DNA from 3 places in the Delftia sp. S65 genome. Region 1 is predicted to be linked to each of the others. Evidence: predicted binding sites of a transcription regulator. Region 1 holds the regulator's gene; each other region holds the start of a gene.
The links. Region 1 encodes FNR, which switches genes on or off when oxygen is low (the NO sensors DNR and NnrR bind a similar motif). Its sites were predicted from a motif close to TTGATNNNNATCAA; they were not measured.

Region 1 (7,255 bases):
GGTTCAGGCGGTTGGGCAGGCCGGTGAGCGCGTCGCTGTAGGCCAGCTGTTCAATGCGCTGCTGGGCCACGCGCTGCTGCGTGAGGTCGCGCATGAAGCCGATGCTCTGCACCACGTCGCCCTGCGCGTTGCGCAGCGGCACCCATGACAGGCGCACGGCGCAGCGCGCGCCGCCGGCCTGGCGCAACCACAGGTCGCCCTCCCAGAAGCCGCCCTGGTGCCACTGGATGCGGGCCAGGTCGCCCAGGGTGTCGGCCTGGCCTTCGGAGGCCTCGAACAGCGACTCCACCGTGCGTCCCTGCACGGGCATGCCGCCCAGCAGGCGTTCGCAGGCCGGGTTGGTGCGGGCCACATCCATGTAGCCGTCGGCAATGAAGATGCCGTCCAGGCTGGACTCGAAGACGCGCGCAGCCAGCTCCAGGCCCGCCTGGGTCTGGGCCTCGGCCGTGATGTCGCGAAAGGAAAAGATCCGCCCCATGGGCAGGCCCCGGCGCAGCTGGGGCACGGCGCGGCGCTCCAGGATGCGCCCGTCGCGCAGGTCCAGCACGTCGGCCGCCTCCATCAGGGGCTGGGCCGACAGCAGCTTCAACTGGCGCGCATAGGATTCGGCATCGCGCACCTGGCTGGCCAGGTGGTCGAGGATGGCCACGTCGTTGCGGCGCACCAGCAGCGCCTCGGGAATGCCCCAGAGCGTGGCAAAGCGGTGGTTGAAGGCGCGGATGCGGCCATCGGGATCGCAGACCAGGATGGCGTCGGCCGCGGACTCCAGCGTGGCGCGCAGCTCGCCCAGCAGGCTCTCGAACTCGGCCTCGTGCAAGGCCTGCTCGCGCCGGTCCAGCATGCTGACCAGCAGCACCTCGCCGTCGAGCGCGCGCACGCGCATCTCCACGGGCGCCAGCTGGCCATCGGCGCGGCGCACCTCGGCAATGAACTGGGCTCCGGCCTGCCAGTTGAAGGGATCGCTCCAGAAAGCCTGCTGCTGCGGCGTGGCGGCAAGCACCTGCACGGGCAGGCCCGGGGCCGCATCGGCCTCATAGCCGGTGACGGATTCGCTGGCGGCGTTGGCGCGCAGCACCTTCAGGGTGCGCGCATCGATCAGCCACAGGGCCTCCTGCAGTGCATCCAGCAGGCGGGGCCAGGCGCGGTTGAGCGCTTGCTTGTTCAAGACGCCACCTTCGGTGGATCCAACTCCACCGCCCGTTCAAAGTAATAGCAGACACGCCGACGCGGCGACAGGTAGTCCAGCGCATCGCGCGGCAGCTGCGCGGGCGCCACTCCCCGGCGTATGCCCAGCTCGGGAAACAGCTCCAGCGCCAGCACGGGCGCCTGCGCGGCCGGCACGCCGGCATCGTGCACCATCACCGAGGGCTTGAGCGGGCGTGATGCATTCACGGACATGACCATGGCATGGCGCCCGTCGGTCAGCTCCACCACCGAGCCCGGGGGGAACACACCCATCATGCGGATGAAGCCATTGAGCACGGGCGCGGCGAACTTGTCGCGCAGCCGACTGAACAGCATGGACAGGGCCTCGTGCGGCGTATGCGGCGTCTGTGCATCGCCAGGATTGCACAGGCGATCGTAGCTGTTGACCAGGGCCAGGATCTGGCCCGTGAGTTCCATGTCTTCGGCCACCAGGCTCAGCGGGAACCCCGTGCCGTCGGCCCATTCATGGTGCTGGGCGATGGCCGTGGTGACCTGGGCCGACAGGCCCATGCGCATGGCAATGGCCACGGATTCGCCCACATGGCGCTCGTAGCGCTCGCGCAGGGCGTCGGGCACGGAAGGCTCCAGGGCCAGGCCGTGCATGCCTTCGACACCGGCCACGGGCTTGCCCGCGTCATGCAGCAGCGCCGCCAGGCCCAGGTCGCGCAGCAGCGATTCCTGCAGGCCCAGGGCCCGGCCCAGCAGCAGGCTGAGCACGGTCACGTTGACGGCATGCACGCTCTGGCTGCTGCCCACGCCATCGGACAGCAGGTGAATGGCCACGTCCTGCGGGCCCGCCAGTTCGGCCAGGCAGCCATCGACCAGGGCCTCGGTGGGCATGCGCGCCTGCTCGGGCGCGCTGGCAATGGTGGTCTCTATGGCCACATAGCCGCGCTCCACCTTCTGAAAGCGCGCATTGCAATCCTCCAGCCGGCCGCGCCAGTCGGGCACGGACAGCAGCAGCGGTGCTGGAGCAGGTTCGGTGGGTGCAGGCTCGGGGGCCACCACGACGGGCGGCAGCTCCTGCGGCGGCGGGGTGCGCACCTCGGCGGGCCAGGTGTCGCTTTTGTGCGGGACACAGCGCACCACCTCCAGGCCCAGGGATTTCAGGGTCTGGATCTGTGCGCTGGAGGTGATCTTGAAGCTGCTGACCGGAAAGGGATGGTTCAGCCACCCAACATCGAGCTGGACAAACATGCCCGGACGGAGGTCTCGGATATCGATGAGGACGGAATGGTTCACGCGCGGCAACGGCCCCGAGGCTGAAGGAATCGGCAATATGTAAGCCGATGATTCGGGCATTATCTCCAGTTCTGAGGGCCTCGCAGCCAATCCGCGACCCCAGGTGCCAAGTCTGGCCTCAGCTGTTGCTCAACGGCACCAGAGGCTGGGCTTGTAGATCAGGTCCATCCACAGCGCCCAGACGGCCACGCCCACCAGCATCAGGCCGGCCAGGCGCGTGCCCCATTCGGCGCGCAGGCCGTTCAGGCGCTGCCGGCCCAGCCGCCACAGCCAGGGGCCGGCCACCAGCCACAGGCCGCTGCCCACGCCAAAGGCCGCCATGGCCAGCGCGCCCTGCAGCGGGCCGCCGCTGAGCGCGGCGACCAGCACGGCCGAATACAGCAGTCCGCAAGGCATGAGCGCCCAGGCATAGCCTGCCGCCAGCGTGCCGCCCGGCGCCGACACCCAGGGCTGCACGCGCCGCCAGGCGGCGCGGCCGGCTGACTCCAGCCAGGCGGGCTGGCGGGCCTGCACCATCATGGCCAGGCCCCAGGCCATCACGGCGACATGGGTCAGCATCCAGAACGGCTGCAGCGCCGTGGTCTGGCTGGTGAGCCAGGACAGGCTCTCCATGGCCAGGGCCGAGGCAGCGCCCAGGCTGGCATAACCGGCCAGACGGCCGCCGTGGAACAGCGCCGTGCGCAGCCACAGTCGGCTTTGCAATCCATGCACGGCCACCACCTGCGAGCCGCCGCCCTGCCCCGCCCCGCCCGTGACCACGCCGCAGGGCGCAGCGCACATGGCAAGGCAATGGGGCCCGCCGACGAGCCCCATGATCAAAGCGGTCCAGAGCAGCGACAACAGCATGGGGCCTAGATGATCCTCGAAAACCGCGCCCGGTTCTTGTCCGCCTGCAGATATCGGTCAAACAGCATGGCCACGCCGCGCACGAAGTACCAGCCCATGGGAGTGACCTGGAAGCCCTCGTCGCTGATCTGCACCAGGCCCTTGGCCTGCAGGTCCTCCAGGGCCGCCATCTCGGGCGCGAAGTACTCGCGAAAGCCCAGCAGCCAGGCCTGCTCCATGGGCTCGAACAGCACGGCGCCCTGGCACATGATGGCCATGATGACGGCGCGGCGCACCAGGTCGTCGCGCGACAGCGCCAGGCCCCGCACCACGGGCAGGTGGCTGGCGTCGATGGCGTCGTAGTACTCCTCCAGCGTCTTGGCGTTCTGGCTGTAGCTGGCACCCACCTTGCCGATGGCCGAAACGCCCAGCGCAATCAGGTCGCAGTCGGGCTGGGTGCTGTAGCCCTGGAAGTTGCGGTGCAGCCGGCCCTGGCGCTTGGCCACGGCCAGCGAGTCCTCCGGCAGGGCGAAGTGGTCCATGCCCACATAGACATAGCCACCGTCCATGAACGCGGCGATGGAACGCGACAGCATGGCCAGCTTGTCGGCCCCCTGGGGCAGATCCTCGGCCGCAATGCGCCGCTGCGGCTTGAAGCGCTCGGGCAGGTGGGCATAGGCATAGAGCGCGATGCGGTCGGGCCGCAGCGCGTTGACCTGGGCCAGCGTGCGCTCGAAGGATTCGGGCGTCTGCTTGGGCAGGCCGTAGATCAGGTCCACGTTGATGGAGGCAAAGCCCAGCTGCCGCGCGGCCGCCACCAGCTCGAACACCTGCTCGGCCGGCTGCACGCGGTGCACGGCGATCTGCACCTGCTCGTCGAAGTCCTGCACGCCGAAGCTCAGGCGATTGAAGCCCAGCTCCTTGAGCACGGCCAGGCGCTCGACGCTGACGGTGCGCGGATCGACCTCGATGGAGTACTCGCCACCCGGCTCCAGCTTGAAATGCTCGCGCAACAGGCCCATCAGCGTGCGCAGCTCGTCGTCGGAGAAGAAGGTGGGCGTGCCGCCGCCCAGGTGCAGCTGGCTGACGGTCTGGCCCTTGCCGCAATGGGCCGTGTGCAAGGCCATCTCGCGCGCCAGGTAGTCCAGGTAGACGGCGGCGCGATCGTGGTGGCGCGTCACGATCTTGTTGCAGGCGCAGTAATAGCAAAGCGACTCGCAAAAGGGCACGTGCACATACAGCGACAAAGGCATGGCACGCGCTGCGGTACTCGATTTGCGTTGTTGCAGCGCCAGGATATAGTCCTCTGCACCAAAGGCCTCGACAAAGCGGTCGGCGGTAGGGAACGAGGTGTATCGGGGCCCCGGTACGTCAAAGCGACGCAGCAGCTCTGGGGTGACAGCGGTCATGGGTTTTTTCCTCTAATACCTCGACTGTGCCGCAGCACATCGGTCATGTCCTTGACTCATATCAAGAGTTGTTTGAGGGACTGCTGCGACAATTTGATCCAACTCATCGCAATCCACGAGGTCACCGCCGGCACGCTGTGTGCCGCTGATGTTTATCACTCCATGAACCTTCAGACCATCAAAGCCTCCTGCTCCAACTGCAACCTGCGCGAACTGTGCATGCCCATGGGCCTGGATGCCGAGCAGATGCAGCGCATCGACGACATCGTGGCCACGCGCCGCAAGGTCAAGCGCGGAGGCCTGCTGTTTCGCAACGGCGAGACATTCACCTCGCTGTACGCCATCCGCACCGGCTTCTTCAAGACCTGCGTGGCCACCGAGGACGGACGCGACCAGGTCACAGGCTTTCAGATGGCCGGCGAGATCATCGGCCTGGACGGCATCGTCAACGACCACCACACCTGCGATGCCGTCGCGCTGGAAGACGCCGAAGTCTGCGTCATGCCCTTCGACAAGCTGGAAGACCTGTCGCGCGAGGTCACGGCCCTGCAAAACCATGTGCACAAGGTCATGAGCCGCGAGATCGTGCGCGAGCACGGCGTGATGCTGCTGCTGGGCAGCATGCGCGCCGAAGAGCGCCTGGCCGCCTTCGTGCTCAACCTCGTGCAGCGCCTGCATGCACGGGGCTTTTCCAAGTCCGAACTGGTGCTGCGCATGACGCGCGAGGAAATCGGCAGCTACCTGGGCCTGAAGCTGGAGACGGTGAGCCGCACCTTCTCCAAGTTCGCGGACGACAACATCATCGAGGTGCGCCAGCGCCATCTGCGCATCCTGGACACGGAGGCGCTCAAGCGCATCGTCAACAGCCAGCAGTGCCAGTGAGGCTGCAAGGGCGGCAAGCATTCATCCGCCAATGAACAAGGCCCGCGACAGCGGGCCTTGTTCATTGCGGCGGGCTCTCGCTCAGTCCCGCCCCAGCCCCTGCATGGCCAGGTCCGGGTCGGGCTCGGAGACCACGCCGTCATTGAGATCGCGGGCCGAGCAGCCCAGCATGGTGGTCATCAGGCTGGAGAGCATGGTCACGCCCCAGAAGGCGAAGAAGGCCAGCGTGTAGATGCCCTGGCGCGACCAGCCCAGGTCGCCGAGCCAATGCAGCTCCAGCGGGTCCACAAAGGCAAAAACCAGCATCTCCATCACGGCGGCTGCCAGAAAGGCAGGCCAGGCAATCCACATCCAGCGTTGGGCCAACATCAGCGATCTCCTTGTGCTGTCGAGGGGTCGCCTTCATTGTGCGCCGCGCCAACGCATGGCGCCAAGCCCCGCAGCGCCCTGCACGCCTGTAGGAAACCCTCACCCGTCGCGCATGCCGGAGATGCGATCCGCCATGCAAAAAGGCCGCGACTGCGGCCTCTTGCAGGGGTGCACGGCGATCAGCGGTCCGTGGGGTGATCGTGCGCGGGCGTAGCCGCATGGTTGCGGCCGGTGACGGCGGGCGCCATGCTCTTGGGCACTTCGCGCACGCCATCGGCACGCTCGTTGATCGTGATGCCGTTGCGGTAGTAGTCGGGGTCGATCACGGGATCGGCGCCATTGATGGCGATGATGGCCGTGATCACGGCAGCGACCACCACGGCCGCCGGGCCGGCCACCACCAGCCAGACATGGCCGAACCTCCACCAGGGCTTGCCGGCGTCGGGGTGCGAGGGAGCCTGCGCGGGCGCGGAAACTGCGGGACTGGAAGACATGGGAAACCTCTTTCTTTCAGGCGGCAGGCGCGGACCGTGCCGCGCCTGCCAGGAACATCACCGGGGCACCAGGAAGACGGCCTTTTCGGACGCGCGTCCCGCGCCTGAATGCACGGCATCGATATCGAAGAATACGGTGTGCGAGCCCGGCTCGGCCGAACCGTAGGGAATCTGCAGTCGCGCCGCAATGCCGCGCGTCTCGGCCGGGCCGACCTCGACTTCCTGCTCGGACGCCAGCTCCAGCCCATCGAGGCCATGGGCGCTGATGCGGTAGCGCTGGGCCTGCTCGGTGGCATTCATGATCTGCAGGCGGTAGACATTCTCCAGCTTGCCGCCCGCCACGATGCGCGACAGCGAGGCGCGGTCGCGGATCACGTCCACCTTGACCGACTGGCGCAACGCCAGGCTCACGATCATGGCCACGCTCAAGCCGATCAGCACGGCCGAGTAGATCAGCACGCGCGGACGGAAGATGCGGCGCAACACCTGGGCACGCCGCCACAGGCCGGCCATGGCGTTCTGCGTGGTCAGGCGGATCAGGCCGCGCGGGTACTCCATCTTGTCCATGATGGAATTGCAGGCGTCTATGCACAGGCCGCAGCCAATGCATTCGTATTGCAGGCCGTTGCGGATGTCGATGCCCACGGGGCAGACCTGCACGCACATCTTGCAGTCGATGCAGTCGCCCAGGCCCTGGGCCTTGTAGTCCACCTTCTTGGTGCGCGGTGCACGCGGCTCGCCCCGGCCCGTGTCGTAGCTGACGATCATGGTGTCCCGGTCGAACATGGCGCTCTGAAAGCGCGCATAGGGGCACATGTACTTGCAGAC
Region 2 (7,255 bases), on a different contig from region 1:
TCGAGCAGCGCAGCGCCGACTACGTGCTGGGCCGCATCCGTGCCGGCGTGCTGGAACAGGTCACGGTGGACCTGCTGGAGCAGGCCGGTGCCGACGCCCGCATGCGCGCAGAAGGCCTGCCGCACGACGGCATCGAGCTGCTGTTCGGCGGCCAGCGCCACCGCATCGACCTGCACGGCCTGACCGGCGGCAAGCGCGTCATGGTCTACGGCCAGACCGAGGTCACGCGCGACCTGATGGAAGTGCGCGCCGCCGAGGGCCTGACCACGGTCTACGAGGCCAGCAACGTGCAGCCCGTGGGCTTCGATGGCGACAGCCCCGTCGTGCGCTACGAAAAGGACGGCCAGGTCCATGAGCTGCAATGCGACTTCATCGCCGGCTGCGACGGCTTTCACGGCATCTGCCGCGCCAGCGTGCCCCAGGACAAGGTGCGCACCTTCGAGAAGGTCTACCCCTTCGGCTGGCTGGGCCTGCTGTCGGACACGCCGCCCGTCTCGCACGAACTGATCTACGCCCAGACCGAGCGCGGCTTCGCACTGTGCAGCCAGCGCAGCGCCACGCGCAGCCGCTACTACCTGCAGGTGCCGCTGACCGAAAAGGTCGAGGACTGGAGCGACGAAGCCTTCTGGAACGAACTGCGCCTGCGCCTGGACCCCGAGGCACGCGAGCGCCTGGTGACCGGCCCCTCGCTGGAAAAGAGCATTGCCCCGCTGCGCAGCTTCGTGACCGAGCCCATGCGCTTCGGCCGCCTGTTCCTTGCCGGTGACGCGGCCCACATCGTGCCGCCCACGGGCGCCAAGGGCCTGAACCTGGCCGCCTCGGACGTGGGCTACCTGTCCAGCGCGTTCGCGCAGTACTACCGCGACAAGGCGCCCGAAGGCATCGACGGCTACTCCGAGCAATGCCTGCGCCGCGTCTGGAAGGCCGAGCGTTTTTCGTGGTGGATGACCTCGCTCATGCACCGCTTCCCCGATGCGGGCGGCTTCGACACCAAGGTGCAGGAGGCTGAGCTGGACTACATCGTCAACTCCCGTGCAGGCTCGACCTCGCTGGCGGAGAACTATGTGGGGTTGCCGCTGGTGTGAGCCCAGGGCAATGGCGAGGGGCAGCGGGGGTAGCGCGGCGCCGGGGGCAGCGCCCGCATTGATGCGCGCCTGTCGCCACAGCATCGCGCAAATTTGCAGCCCGCCTCGCCCGGACGGGTGCGGGCGAGGAGTAAGCTTGTCGGGTTATGGCGCACATCACGTTTCCCCCTCCCTATATCGCCCCCCAGAATGCAGCGCAGTCGCTGCGCGACGCAGGCTATGCGGTGCTGCGCCCCGATGAATTCGCGGCCTGGGCAGGCGTGTCATTGACCGAGCTGCATGCGCTCGATGCCGACTGGGCCCAGCTGCCGCCCGATGCCTTTCTGAAGGACGGCGGGCGCTACCGGCGCCGCCGCCATTCCTGCTTCATCGCCGGGCAGGACGGGCTGCAGCAGGTGGAGCACCGCGCGCACTGGCAGCCGGTGGAATACAACGCCCTGCATGGCGGCATGCTGCGCATGTTCGATCCCATGCGCGACGCCACGGCGCAAAGCGCCACCTGGAGCCGGCTGCTGCTGGCGCTGGCCGGCCTGTCCGACCAGGTGTTCTGTGCCCAGGACAATGATGTGCAGCACGAGCGCTGGTTCATCGAGTCCCACCAGTTCCGCATCGACACCACGGACGGCATTGGCCGGCCCACGCCCGAAGGCGCGCACCGCGACGGCGTGGACCTGGTGGCCGTGATCCTGGTCGGGCGCGAGGGCGTGAAGGGCGGCGAGACGCGCATCTTCGAGGCCACGGGTCCCAGCGGCCAGCGCTTCACGCTGACCGAGCCCTGGTCGGTGATGCTGCTGGACGATGCCCGCATGATCCACGAGACCACGCCCATCCAGCCCGAGCAGCCGGGCGGCGTGCGCGATACCCTGGTGCTGACCTATCGCCGCCAGGGTTTCCAGGGCTCGGAGCTGACGCGTCGCCGCAAGGATTGATGCAGCTCAAGATGCTGGCGCATGATGGGCGCACACTTTGGTTCATCGACCCGGCCGCCCCCGATTGTTGACGGCGGCCAAGCACAAAGGAGAAAACGCATGTTCAAGCACATCCTGGTTCCCGTGGACGGCTCCAACAGCTCGATGCTGGCGGTTCACAAGGGCGTGGAGCTGGCCAAGGCCTTTGGCAGCACGCTGACGGCGGTCTACGTGGTGGACCCCTATCCGTTCACGGGCGTGGGCGCCGACTTCGCCTACGGCCAGTCGCAGTACCTGAGCGCGGCCACGGCCGAGGCCAACACCACGCTGGACGCCGTCAAGAAGATTACCGACGAGGCCGGCATCACCGCCACCACCGTGGTGGGCGAAGGCCATGCGGTGCACGAAGGCATCGTGCGCGTGCTCGAGAGCACGGGCGCCGACCTGATCATCATGGGCTCGCAAGGCCGCCGTGGCCTGGAAAAGCTGATGCTGGGCAGCGTGACCCAGCGCGTGCTGGGCGCCGTGCGCGTGCCGGTGCTGGTGGTGCGCGAGTAATCACCGGGCCGCTCGGCCCTTTGCCGGGTGAAACGTCAACGGCTCCCTCGGGAGCCGTTTTTGTTGGTGCGCTGCAGGGGGAGAGGGTGATCAGCGATTGAGCAGCCGTGCCAGCCAGCCCTTTTTCTTGCGCTGCAGTTCCAGCTCCTGCAGCACTTCGTTCTTGAGCCTTTCCTTCTCGGCGGCAGGACTGGACTCGCGCGCCATGCGCAGATAGGCCTTGGCCGAGTCCACGTAGCCGGTGTCTTCGTTGCGGATGTGGTTGAACAGCCAGCGCGAGAGCATGCCGTGCAGCTCGGCGGCCACGTCCTCGCCCGCATCGAAGCGGGTCTGCATCTCGATCACGCGGCGAGTGAACAGCTCGTGCACCTTCTTGTGCGGGCCGGCGAACATGTAGCCGGCGCTCTCGATCAGGCTTTCCTCGAACACGAAGTGCGAGACGGTGTAGTCGATCATCTCGCCGATGACATCGCCCAGGGCCTCGCGGTCGGGCGACGAGCGCAGCTCGTAGAGCTTGTTGATGTAATCGACGATGCGGCGGTGCTGCCGGTCGATTTCTGCAATCCCGGTGTCCAGCTCGGGGACCCAGACCAGCAATGCCATGACGTTCTCCAGGAATTCGGTGATTTCCAGAGAAGTATTCACGGGACTGTCACATAGCTCCTTGATGCAGATCAGGCTGATCTGCATCAATGAAATGCGGCGTTGGCCGTTGCAGGCGGTGCCGGGCATGCAGCCCTGGCACCGCAGGCATGTCACTCGATCTTGGCGCCCGAGGACTCGACGATCTGCTTGGACTGCTTGAAGTCGGCCTGGAACATCTTGTCGAAGTCGGCCACGCTCATGGACTGGGGTTCGGCGCCCTGGGTCTGGATGGCGTCACGCACTTCGGGCATGGCCAGCAGCTTGTTCACTTCGGCGTTGACCTTGGTCACGACGGCCGTGGGCGTGCCCTTGGGCATGAACAGGCCGTACCAGGTGCTCACGTCAAAGCCCTTGAGGCCCGATTCGGCCAGCGTGGGCGTGTCGGGCAGCGAGGACGAGCGCTTGGCCGAGGTCACGGCTATGGCGCGCAGCTTGCCGGCCTTGATCTGGCCGATGGCCGAGGGCACGGAGGACACCAGCAGGTCCACGTTGCCGGCCAGCGCGTCCATCAGGGCCGGGTTGGAGCCCTTGTAGGGCACGTGCACCAGCTGGATGCCTGCCGCCTTCTCCAGCAGCACGCCCGAGATGTGGATGCTGGTGCCATTGCCCGGCGAGCCGTAGGTCACCTTGCCCGGGTGCTGCTTGGCAGCGGCCACGATGTCGGCCAGGGTCTTGTAGGGCGAGTTCACGCTGGTGGCGATCACGATGGGCGTGTAGGCCACGTGGGCCACGGGCACCAGGTCCTTGACGGGGTTCCAGGGCAGGTTCTTGTAGAGGTAGGGGCCCAGGACCACGTTGTCCTTCTGGCCCATGACCATGTCGTAGCCCGTGGGCGCTGCCTTGGCGGCCTCGGTGATGCCGATGGTGCCGCCTGCGCCCGCGCGGTTGTCGGGCACCACGGTCCACTTGCTGACTTCGGTGAGCTTGTTGGACACCACGCGCGCGAGGATGTCGGTGCCGCCGCCGGGCGGGAAGGGCACGATCATGCGCACGGGCTTGTTCGGATAGTCGGCAGCCGCACCTTGGGCGGCTGCGGAAAAGCTCAGGCCCATGGCGGCGGCCACGGCGGTGCAGGTGATCAGTTGGCGGAACATGAAAGAAGAAACTCCAGGGTCTGATGGGGCGGTGCAACCCTCACGCAGCGGACCGGCAGTGCCGGGCCGCCCATGCGGTGGGTTGTCGATGATCGGGGAGGGTGGTTCCGCCATCTTGCATTGGGAAACCCGCTATTTGGGCGGATTTCCGCAATCTGTGCCACAGGGGCTTCCACCAAGGAGCAGCTTGTGCCTGCTCCAGAGGGAAGCGGGCTATTTTATGCCGCCTTGGTCCCTGGCCGCAGGCCAGGCGCTCAGGCCTGCGCCAACTGCCTGTCCAGCACGCGCACCGTCTCGTACAGCACGCGCGTGCCGTCCAGCAGCTGGGCGGGTTCTATCCACTCCTCGGGTGCGTGGCTGCGGCCGTTGAGGCAGGGGATGAAGATCATGCCCATGGGTCCGGTGGGCGCCATGTAGACGGCGTCATGGCCGGCGCCGCTGGGCATGCGCATGTGGGCGTAGCCCAGGTTTGTGCAGGCCTGCTCCACGCCCTGCATGACCAGGCCAGCGCAGTCCGTGGGCTGGGAGCGGCTCACGTCGGCCATCTCGGCACGCACGCGCAAGGCGGCCAGGCCGGGCAGGACTTCGGCCAGCAGTTCCTCGGGGAAGCGCTCCAGCACGCGGGCGTGGTCGCTGCGCACTTCCATCATCATCTCGACCAGGCCGGGCACGGCGTTGGAGGCATTGGGCGTGAGCGAGAGCCGGCCCACGGTGGCCACCACATAGTGGGGTTGGCCGCTGAGCGCAGCGGCCTTGCGGTTGGCCGCATCGATGATGCGCGCCGCGCCCACCAGCGCGTCCTGGCGGATGTCCATGGGCGTGGTGCCTGCGTGGTCGGCCTGGCCGCGCACGGTGAAGCTCACGCGGCGTATGCCCACGATGTTCGTCACCACGCCGATGGGCAGGCCGCGCTGCTCCAGCACCGGGCCCTGCTCTATGTGCAGTTCCACAAAGGCGGCCGTGCCGCCGGCGCTGCGCAGCGGGCGGTCCAGTGCCTCGGGCCGCGCGCCGATGCGGCGCATGCCTTCGGCCAGGGTTTCGCCTTGCGGGTTGCGGGCGGCCAGCATGGCGGCGTCCAGCTTGCCCGACAGCGCGCGGCTGCCTATGCAGGAGATGCCGTAGTCGCTGGGTTCTTCGGACAGGAAGTCGATCACCTCGAACGGGTGCTGCAGGGCGATGCCGTTTTCGTGCAGGCAGTGCGCGACCTCGATGCCGGCCAGCACGCCGATGATGCCGTCGAAGCGCCCGCCCATCATCACGGTGTCGCAGTGCGATCCGGTGGAGATGGGGGCGCGTTGCACCGGGCCTGGGGCAGCCGGCAGGCGGCCCACCAGGTTGCCGCCTTCATCCAGATGGACCTGCATGCCCGCTGCCTCGAACTGCCCGCGCAGCCAGGCACGGGCCTGGTCGAATTCAGGGGAGAAGGCGCGGCGGGTCCACGGTACGTCGGGCAGGGTGAAGGTGGACAGGGTCTCTACGCGGCGCCACAGGCGCTCGGCGTTGATGGGAGGAAGGTTGGGGGCGGAGGAAGCGGGCAGGGCGGTCATCGGTCTCGGTGGCGTCTGGGGCAGCTGGATCGGGCAGCCCGAATTCTCGCGCGAAAAAAGCAGTCCTCACGGCAGGGGGCGCAGGCCCGCCAGCAGACGCTCGAGCGTGTCGAAGCTCACGGGTTTGACCAGGTGGTGGTCCATGCCGGCTTCCCGCGATCGTCTCAGGTCCTCCTCCTGCCCCCAGCCCGTGAGCGCGATCAGCACGACCTGGTCGCGGCCGTGCTCTGCACGGATGCGGCGGGCGACCTCCAGGCCGTCCATGCCGGGCAGGCCGATGTCTAGCAGCACCACTTCGGGCCTGAACGCCGCGTGCATGGCCAGGGCGCCGGGGCCGTCGCGGGCAATCTCGACTTCGGCGCCCAGCAGCCTGAGCAGCATGGCCAGGGTGTCGGCGGCGTCGATGTTGTCATCGACCACCAGGATGCGGCCGAAGGCCGTTGCATCCTCGGGCTGGGCATGCGGTGCCTGTCCCGCCAGGGGCTGCGCCTGGGTGGGCAGGGGCAGGTGCAGCCTGAATTCGCTGCCCTGGCCCTTGCCTTCGCTGAGCGCCTGCACGCTGCCGCCATGCATCTCGACCAGGCTGCGCACCAGGGTCAGCCCGATGCCCAGGCCGCCCTGCCCACGGCGGCCGTTGCGGTCCGCCTGCATGAACAGATCGAACACCTTGCCCAGCAGGGCGGGCGGGATGCCGATGCCGTTGTCGCGTACCGAGACCACGGCCTGCGCGCCATCGGTCCAGGCGGACAGAACGATGTGGCCGCCGGAGTGCGAGTACTTGGCGGCATTGTTGAGCAGGTTGGAGACCATCTGCGCCAGCCGCATCGGGTCGGCCAGCAGCGACACGGGCGCGGCGGGCAGTTCCAGGCGCAACTGGTGGCCGCCTGCCTCCATGACCGCGCCGCTGGCCGCCACCACGCCTTGCAGCACATCGTTCAGGTCCACCAGTTCCTTGCGCAACTGGACCTTGCCGGTGGTGATGCGCGAGACCTCCAGCAAGTCGTCCACCATGCGGATCATGTGGTTGACCTGGCGCTCCAGCATCTCGTGGCTGTGGCGCACGCTGTCGTCCCCGCTGGCGGTGCGCTTGAGGATTTGCAGGCCGTGGCTGATGGGCGCCAGTGGATTGCGCAGCTCATGCGCCAGCGTGGCCAGGAACTCGTCCTTGCGTCGGTCGGCTTCCTTGAGGTGGTACTCGGCCTGTTTGAGTTCGGTGATGTCCTGGATGACGGAGCAGGTGCCTATGAGCTGGCCGTCGTCATCGCGCAGCGGCGCGCAGCTGACGCGCATCCACCATTCGCGGCCATCGTCGTCGGTGTGCAGCATCTCCAGCCCGGGCATGACCACTTCGCCGCGCAGCGCGCGCTTGCCGGGCCAGTTCTCGGGGGCAATGGGCTGGCCCTTGTCATCCCATCCCT
Region 3 (7,255 bases), on a different contig from region 1:
GAGCGCGGCGCCCCGCAACCATTGCGGCGGGCGGAACACCAGCAGGTTTCCGAACATCACCAGCAGCAGCCCGCCAACGGCCAGCGGCGTCCACACATAACCCTCGAACAGGGCCGAGATGCTGAGCGCAACAATGGGGAACAGCACCGTCGCATAGGCCGCCTTCTCCGGGCCCAGCCGGCCCACCAGGGTCAGGTAGGCCGTGAACGCAATCACCGAGCCTGGAATGGCCAGGTACAGCCAGGAGCCCACATAGGTCCAGCTGGCATCGAAGCGCCAGGGCAGGCCTGCCACCAGCGCATAGCCGGTCAGCAGCAGCGTGCCGGCCAGCATGCCCCAGGCATTGGTCTGTGCGGGCCGCCAGCCCATGGACTGCAGCGAGGCAGACAGCATGTTCCCGCAGGAAAAGCACAGCGTGCCCAGCACCGCCCAGGCCAGGCCAGGCAGGCTGGCATGCCGGCCTGCGCGCAGCTCGGGCCAGAACAGCGCCACCAGGCCTGCAAGGCCGAAGAGGCTGCCGGCCAGCACATGGGGCGCCAGCCTGCGGCCATGGATGATGCGCGCCAGCAGCGCGTTCCAGAGATTGGCGCTGGAGAACACCACGGCGGCCAGGCCGCTGGCCAGCGTCTCGCTGGCATGCATGAAGCACACGAAGTTGAAGCTGAACAGGCACAGGCCTTGCGCCAGCACGCGCGGCAGCGCCGGGCCGCGGGGCACGCGCAGCTGCCGCGACCACGCCAGCCAGGCGAACATCAGCACGGCGGCCAGCGCAAAGCGGTAGGCAATGGACAGCTCCACGGGCACGGCGCCCAGCTGCAGCTTCAGGGCGATCCAGGTCGAACCCCAGATCAGCACGACCAGGGCATAGAGGGTGGCAGTCATGGCCGGTGATGATCGCGCCGCAGGCTGGGCGGGCATGGCAGATTCCTGCGGTTTGATGGCCTGGCGCCATGCGTCGGTATGGCTGCGGGACCACAATCGCTGCCATGACGCCCACGCCGCTGCCCGAGCTGCCCTCCAGCCACCTGTGCCAGGTGCTGTCACGCTCCAAGGCCCGGCTGCAGCGGCGCGTGCGCCTGAGCGAAGGGGTGGAGCTGGCCGTCTGGGCCAATGTGGACGACGAGGTGCGCTACTGCCAGCCCGGTCACCACACGCTGTCGGTCTACCTGGCCGGGGGCGAGGGCTCGCAGCTCAAGGCGCGGCCCGAGGCCATGGGGGCGCCGGGGCGCATCTGCATCTTCACGCCAGAGGACGAATCGCACTGGCTGGTGCGCTCGCCCGTGCAGTTCCTGCACCTGTATGTGTCCGACCTGGCCTGGGCGGGGCGCGTGGTCCGCATGCTGGATGCCGAGCCCCGCTCGCGCACCTTGCGTGCGCAGATCTACGGGGATGATCAGGCCTTCCACGCTGGTGCCCGTGCGCTGATGCAGCTGGACTGGCAGGACCCGCAGCAGCAACTGGCGGCCGATGCCATTGGTCAGCAACTGGTGGATCGGCTGGTGCTGCAGTCCGCCACGCCGCGCCAGCTGCAGGCGCTGCAGCGGCCGCTGGGCGGGCTTTCTGCGGCCATGCGGCGCAGGGTGCTGGCCCATGTCGAGGCGCATCTGCATGACTCCAAGGCCGTGTCGCTGCCGGCACTGGCGAGACAGGCCTGCCTCTCCGAATTCCATTTCGCACGCATGTTCCGCCAGAGCATGGGCTGCACGGTGCACGAATGGGTGCTGCAGCAGCGCCTGGCCCGGGCACGGCGTGCCCTGTCTGCGCGCAACGTGCCGCCGCTGGCCGAGCTGGCGCTGGATTGCGGCTTTTCCAGCGCCAGCCACCTGGTGCGCAGCTTCCGGGCGCATTTGGGCGTTACGCCTACGCAGTTCTCGATCTTTCAGCGCAATGCTTGAGAAGGATGGCCGGCCTCGCCGGCCTTGATCTGGCGCAAGCGTCTGTCCTTGCGGGCCGGGCATGGCTTGAAATTTGCCCTGCCGGTATCAGATAAATCGCAATGACCCTGTTTCAGGAGCGAAAAGAAACACCATGCGAATCGACAAACTGACAACCAAGTTCCAGGAAGCCCTGGCCGACGCGCAAACGCTGGCCCTGGGCGGTGACCAATCCAATATCGAACCCCTGCACCTGCTCGTGGCGCTGCTGCGCCAGGACGATGGTCCGCGCTCGCTCTTGCAGCGCGCCGGCGCCAACGTGGGCCAGCTGCAGGCCGCGGCCGAGAAGGCCCTGGCCGATCTGCCGCGCGTGCAGCACCAGGACCAGGTGCAGGTCGGCTCCGAGCTGGGCCGGCTGCTGCAGGCGACCGAGAAGGAAGCCCTCAAGCGCGGCGACCAGTTCATTGCCAGCGAGCTGTTCCTGCTGGCGCTGACCGACAGCAGCGGCTCTTCCACGCGCGCAGGCCAACTGCTCAAGGAAAGCGGCGTGACGCGCTCCAGCCTGGAGTCGGCCATCAACGCCGTGCGCGGCGGCCAGACCATGGACAGCGCCGAAGGCGAAGGCCAGCGCGAGGCCCTCAAGAAATACACCATGGACCTGACCGAGCGCGCGCGCATCGGCAAGCTCGATCCGGTGATCGGCCGCGACGACGAAATCCGCCGCTCCATCCAGGTGCTGCAGCGCCGCAGCAAGAACAACCCCGTGCTGATCGGCGAGCCTGGCGTGGGCAAGACCGCCATTGTCGAGGGCCTGGCCCAGCGCATCGTGGCCGGCGAGGTGCCCGAAAGCCTCAAGAACAAGCGCGTGCTGTCGCTGGACATGGCGGGCCTGCTGGCCGGCGCCAAATACCGTGGCGACTTCGAGGAACGCCTGAAGTCCGTGCTCAAGGAAGTGGCCCAGGAAGAGGGCCGCATCATCCTGTTCATCGACGAGATCCACACCATGGTCGGTGCCGGCAAGGCCGATGGCGCCATGGACGCGGGCAACATGCTCAAGCCGGCCCTGGCGCGCGGCGAGCTGCACTGCATCGGCGCGACCACGCTCGATGAATACCGCAAGTACATCGAAAAGGATGCGGCGCTGGAGCGGCGCTTCCAGAAGGTGCTGGTCGAAGAGCCTTCCGTGGAGGACACCATCGCCATCCTGCGTGGTCTGCAGGTGCGCTACGAGGCCCACCATGGCGTGGACATCACCGACCCGGCCATCGTGGCTGCGGCCGAGTTGAGCCATCGCTACATCACCGACCGCTTCCTGCCCGACAAGGCCATCGACCTGATCGACGAGGCGGCGGCCAAGATCAAGATCGAGATCGATTCCAAGCCCGAGGTCATGGACAAGCTCGAGCGCCGCATGATCCAGCTCAAGATCGAGCGCGAGGCCATGAAGAAGGAAAAGGACGAGGCCTCGCAAAAGCGCCTGCAGCTGATCGAGGAGGAACTCGGCAGCCTGGAGCGCGAGTACGCCGACCTGGAAGAGGTCTGGAAGAGCGAGAAGGCCAGCGCCCAGGGCTCCGAGCAGATCCGCAAGGAGATCGACCAGATCCGCATCCAGATCGAGGAGCTCAAGCGCAAGGGCGACTTCAACAAGGTGGCCGAGCTGCAGTACGGCAAGCTGCCCTCGCTGGAAAAGCAGCTCAACGAAGCCCAGGCCAACGAGCAGGGGCAGGGCGGCGCGCCCGCCCACAGGCTGCTGCGCACCCATGTCGGCGCCGAGGAAATTGCCGAAGTGGTCAGCCGTGCCACGGGCATTCCCGTGGCCAAGATGATGCAGGGCGAGAAGGACAAGCTGCTGCGCATGGAAGACCGGCTGCATGACCGCGTCGTCGGCCAGGACGAGGCCATCTCGGCCGTGGCCAATGCCATTCGCCGCTCGCGCTCGGGCCTGTCCGATCCCAACCGGCCCACGGGCTCCTTCCTGTTCCTGGGCCCCACGGGCGTGGGTAAGACCGAGCTGTGCAAGGCGCTGGCCGGCTTCCTGTTCGACAGCGAGGACCATCTGGTGCGCATCGACATGAGCGAGTTCATGGAAAAGCATTCCGTGGCCCGCCTGATCGGCGCGCCGCCCGGCTACGTGGGCTACGAGGAAGGCGGCTACCTGACCGAGGCCGTGCGCCGCAAGCCCTACAGCGTGCTGCTGCTCGACGAGGTGGAAAAGGCCCATCCCGACGTGTTCAACGTGCTGCTGCAGGTACTGGACGATGGCCGCCTGACCGATGGCCAGGGCCGCACCGTGGACTTCAAGAACACGGTCATCGTGATGACGAGCAACATAGGCTCTTTGCTGATCCAGGCCATGGTCGGCGAGGATTACGATGATGTGAAAGATGCGGTCTGGGGGGAACTCAAGAACCATTTCCGACCCGAATTCCTCAACCGCATCGACGAAACCGTGGTCTTCCACGCGCTCGACGCGAAGAATATCGAGTCGATCGCAAGGATTCAGCTCAAGCTGCTGGAGCGTCGTTTGGAGAAAATGGACCTTGCGCTGCAGGTGTCCGACCAGGCACTGGCCGAACTGGCCAAGGTGGGCTTCGATCCCGTTTTCGGGGCCCGGCCGCTCAAGCGCGCGATACAGCAGCGGATCGAGAATCCGCTGTCGAAACTGCTGCTCGAAGGGCGCTTCCCGCCCAAGAGCACGATTGCGGTACATGTGGACCCGGTACTGGAGCCGGGCGTATTCCGGTTCGATGCGGCAGACCCCGCCTGACGCACCGGGCCAGCCAAGAAAGGCTTTGCTTTGAACGATTTTGTCGCCACCCTGACCCGCTGGGCCGTTCGCATCCTGCTGATGCTTGTGGGCCTGGTCTTCTTTGTCAGCCTGCTGACCGCCGCGGCGCTGCTGGCCCTGGTCTGGGCCGTGAGGGCGCTGTGGGCCAGGCTCACCGGCCAGCCGGTGATGCCCTGGGCCATGCGCATGAGCCCGCGGGCGGGCTGGCAGACCGTGTACCGCTCCGGCTCCGAGTGGATGGCACAGCGTCCGCAGCGCGCCTATGGCGCTGCCGAGGGCGGTGGCCGCCGCGCCGGTGCCGGCGTACTGCCGGGTGCGGGCGAGGTGACCGACGTTCAGCCCCGTGAAGTGCGCGAGCCCTGAAGCGTCTTGCTGCAGCCTTTACGCGGCCTGCGCATCTTCGTGCCCAAGCCGCGTCTGGCGGCCCGTATAGTCTGAAACCCTCGGGAGCCCGTGCAAGGCTCCCTTTTTTTTCCTGCCGCTGCATGCCAACATGTGCCGCGACGCATCCTTGGAATGCGGCGCATGCAAGTGTCTTCTTACCATTGAGCCTATGACCCAGCTGGATCTCCACCGCGTCTTCGACCTTCAGTACCAGGCCAGCCGGGCGCAGGTGGACGTGCCCCTGCTGGTACGCCGCGAACGCCTGCTGCGCATGCAAAAGCTGCTGGACGAGCACGGCCCCGTGCTGGCTGCCGCCGTGCAGGCCGACTTCGGCATGCGCTCGCCACGGCTGACCGAGATGGTGGAGCTGTTCGTGCTGCGCAACCTGCTCAAGCACACGCTGCGCCATCTGGCGCGCTGGTCGGGGCGCCAGCGGGTGCGAACGCCGCTGATGCTCATGCCCGGCCGGGGCTGGATAGAGCGCCAGCCGCTGGGCGTTGTGGGGGTGATTTCCCCGTGGAACTATCCGGTGCAGCTGGCGCTGGGGCCGGCCATCACGGCCCTGGCGGCGGGCAACCGCGTCATGCTCAAGCCCAGCGAACTCACGCCGCACACCTCGGCCCAGCTGGCGGCGCTGGTGGGGCAGTTTTTCGCGCCCGAGGAATTCGCCGTCATCGAAGGCGATGTGAGCATTGCCACGCAGTTCTCGGGCCTGCACTTCGACCATCTGCTGTTCACCGGCTCGACTGCCGTGGGCCGGCGCGTGGCGCAGGCGGCGGCGGCGCACCTGACGCCGACGACGCTGGAGCTCGGTGGCAAGTCGCCCTGCATCATCTCCACCGACTGCGACCTGAAGGAGGCCGCGCTCAAGATCGCGCATGGCAAGCTCGTCAATGCGGGCCAGACCTGCATCGCCCCCGACTACGTGCTGCTGCCGCGCGGGCAGGAGGCGGAGTTTGCCGAGGCCTTCCGCACCGCGGCACGGCGGCTGTTCCCGCGCTTTGCCGGCAATCCGGACTATGCGGCCATCCTCACCAAGCGCCACCTGGCGCGCCTGCGGCAGATGCTGCGCCAGGCTCAGGGCATGGGGGCGCATGTCGAGTGGATGGAGGATGGCGGAGCCGGCCAGGAGAGCGCCGACATGGCCTGGGGCGATGCCGTGGAGCGCCAGATGGCGCCGGCCCTGGTCTTCAATGCCACCAGCCAGATGCAGCTCATGCAGGAGGAGATCTTCGGCCCCATCCTGCCCGTGATCAGCTACGACAGGCTGGATGACGTGGTCTCGGCCATCAATGCGGGGCCCAGGCCGCTGGCGCTGTACTGGTTCGGCCGCGATGAGAAAGTGCGTGATGCCGTGCTGTCACGCACCATCAGCGGCGGGGTGACGGTCAACGACACCCTGCTGCACTTCGCCCACGAGAACCTGCCCTTCGGCGGCGTGGGCGACAGCGGCTGGGGTGCCTACCATTCGGAGCAGGGCTTTGCACGGCTGAGCCATCAGAAGGCGGTGTTCGTGCAGTCGCGCTGGTCGGGGGCTTCGATGCTGTATCCGCCCTATGGCGCAAGGTTCGACCGCATCATGGAGTTGATGCGCCGCTGGCTGTGAGCGAGGGGGTGATTTCTCGCCGTTGCCGGGCTTGCCTGCATCGTGAGAAATTGTCAACTGATTCCTTGCCAAGCCTTGTGTCGCGTGCGCCAGCTGCTCTTTTTTGGAGAGCACATAGCACATCCCAATCCCGAGGGCAAGAAAACGAGCACAGCCGTACTTGCGTGCATGGCTAAGAGCCGCAACGCACGCAAAAAGCGCGATTCCTGTGAAAATCACGCCCTTCTATTTTCACCTGTTTTCGTTTCGGTTTTTCCATGTCTAGTATCCAGGTTCGTCCAGCCACTCTCCGCGATGCAAAAGCGATTGCCCAGATCCATACTGCTTCCGCCATGGAGGCTTATCGCGGTCTGGTTCCCGATGACCAGCTCAAGAGCATGTCGTCGGTAGAAAAACGCCAGGCCTATTGGCGCGAAGCCATCGAATTTTGCGAACCCCAGGTTCAGGTCGCCATCGACGGCGACAAGATCGTCGGCTTCGTCGGCTTCGACCGCTCGCGCGATGAAAAGTCGCGCCAGACCACCGGTGAAATTTGGGCCATCTATGCCGCTCCCACGCACTGGAATCAGGGTGTGGGCGTGGCCCTGTGGGACGCCGCACGCG

Region 2: the regulator FNR is predicted to act here: its motif matches at 3,231-3,244, upstream of IAE24_RS29210 (bacteriohemerythrin).
Region 3: the regulator FNR is predicted to act here: its motif matches at 1,920-1,933, upstream of clpB (ATP-dependent chaperone ClpB).

The regions. Positions count from the first base shown of each region.
Region 1 is NZ_JACVUR010000012.1:108,210-115,464, forward strand. It holds gene IAE24_RS13105 (bifunctional diguanylate cyclase/phosphodiesterase) at 1-1,165, opposite strand, end outside; gene IAE24_RS13110 (HD-GYP domain-containing protein) at 1,162-2,508, opposite strand; gene IAE24_RS13115 (sulfite exporter TauE/SafE family protein) at 2,578-3,294, opposite strand; gene hemN (oxygen-independent coproporphyrinogen III oxidase) at 3,300-4,682, opposite strand; gene fnr (fumarate/nitrate reduction transcriptional regulator Fnr) at 4,845-5,564, shown strand; gene IAE24_RS13130 (hypothetical protein) at 5,646-5,933, opposite strand; gene IAE24_RS13135 (FixH family protein) at 6,113-6,427, opposite strand; gene ccoG (cytochrome c oxidase accessory protein CcoG) at 6,485-7,255, opposite strand, start outside.
Region 2 is NZ_JACVUR010000072.1:10,902-18,156, reverse strand. It holds gene pobA (4-hydroxybenzoate 3-monooxygenase) at 1-1,085, shown strand, start outside; gene IAE24_RS29220 (2OG-Fe dioxygenase family protein) at 1,232-2,014, shown strand; gene IAE24_RS29215 (universal stress protein) at 2,114-2,551, shown strand; gene IAE24_RS29210 (bacteriohemerythrin) at 2,642-3,196, opposite strand; gene IAE24_RS29205 (Bug family tripartite tricarboxylate transporter substrate binding protein) at 3,307-4,290, opposite strand; gene IAE24_RS29200 (Zn-dependent hydrolase) at 4,545-5,837, opposite strand; gene IAE24_RS29195 (ATP-binding protein) at 5,904-7,255, opposite strand, start outside.
Region 3 is NZ_JACVUR010000001.1:303,795-311,049, reverse strand. It holds gene IAE24_RS01305 (DMT family transporter) at 1-918, opposite strand, end outside; gene IAE24_RS01300 (AraC family transcriptional regulator) at 987-1,895, shown strand; gene clpB (ATP-dependent chaperone ClpB) at 2,029-4,641, shown strand; gene IAE24_RS01290 (hypothetical protein) at 4,672-5,025, shown strand; gene IAE24_RS01285 (coniferyl aldehyde dehydrogenase) at 5,156-6,652, shown strand; gene IAE24_RS01280 (GNAT family N-acetyltransferase) at 6,910-7,255, shown strand, end outside.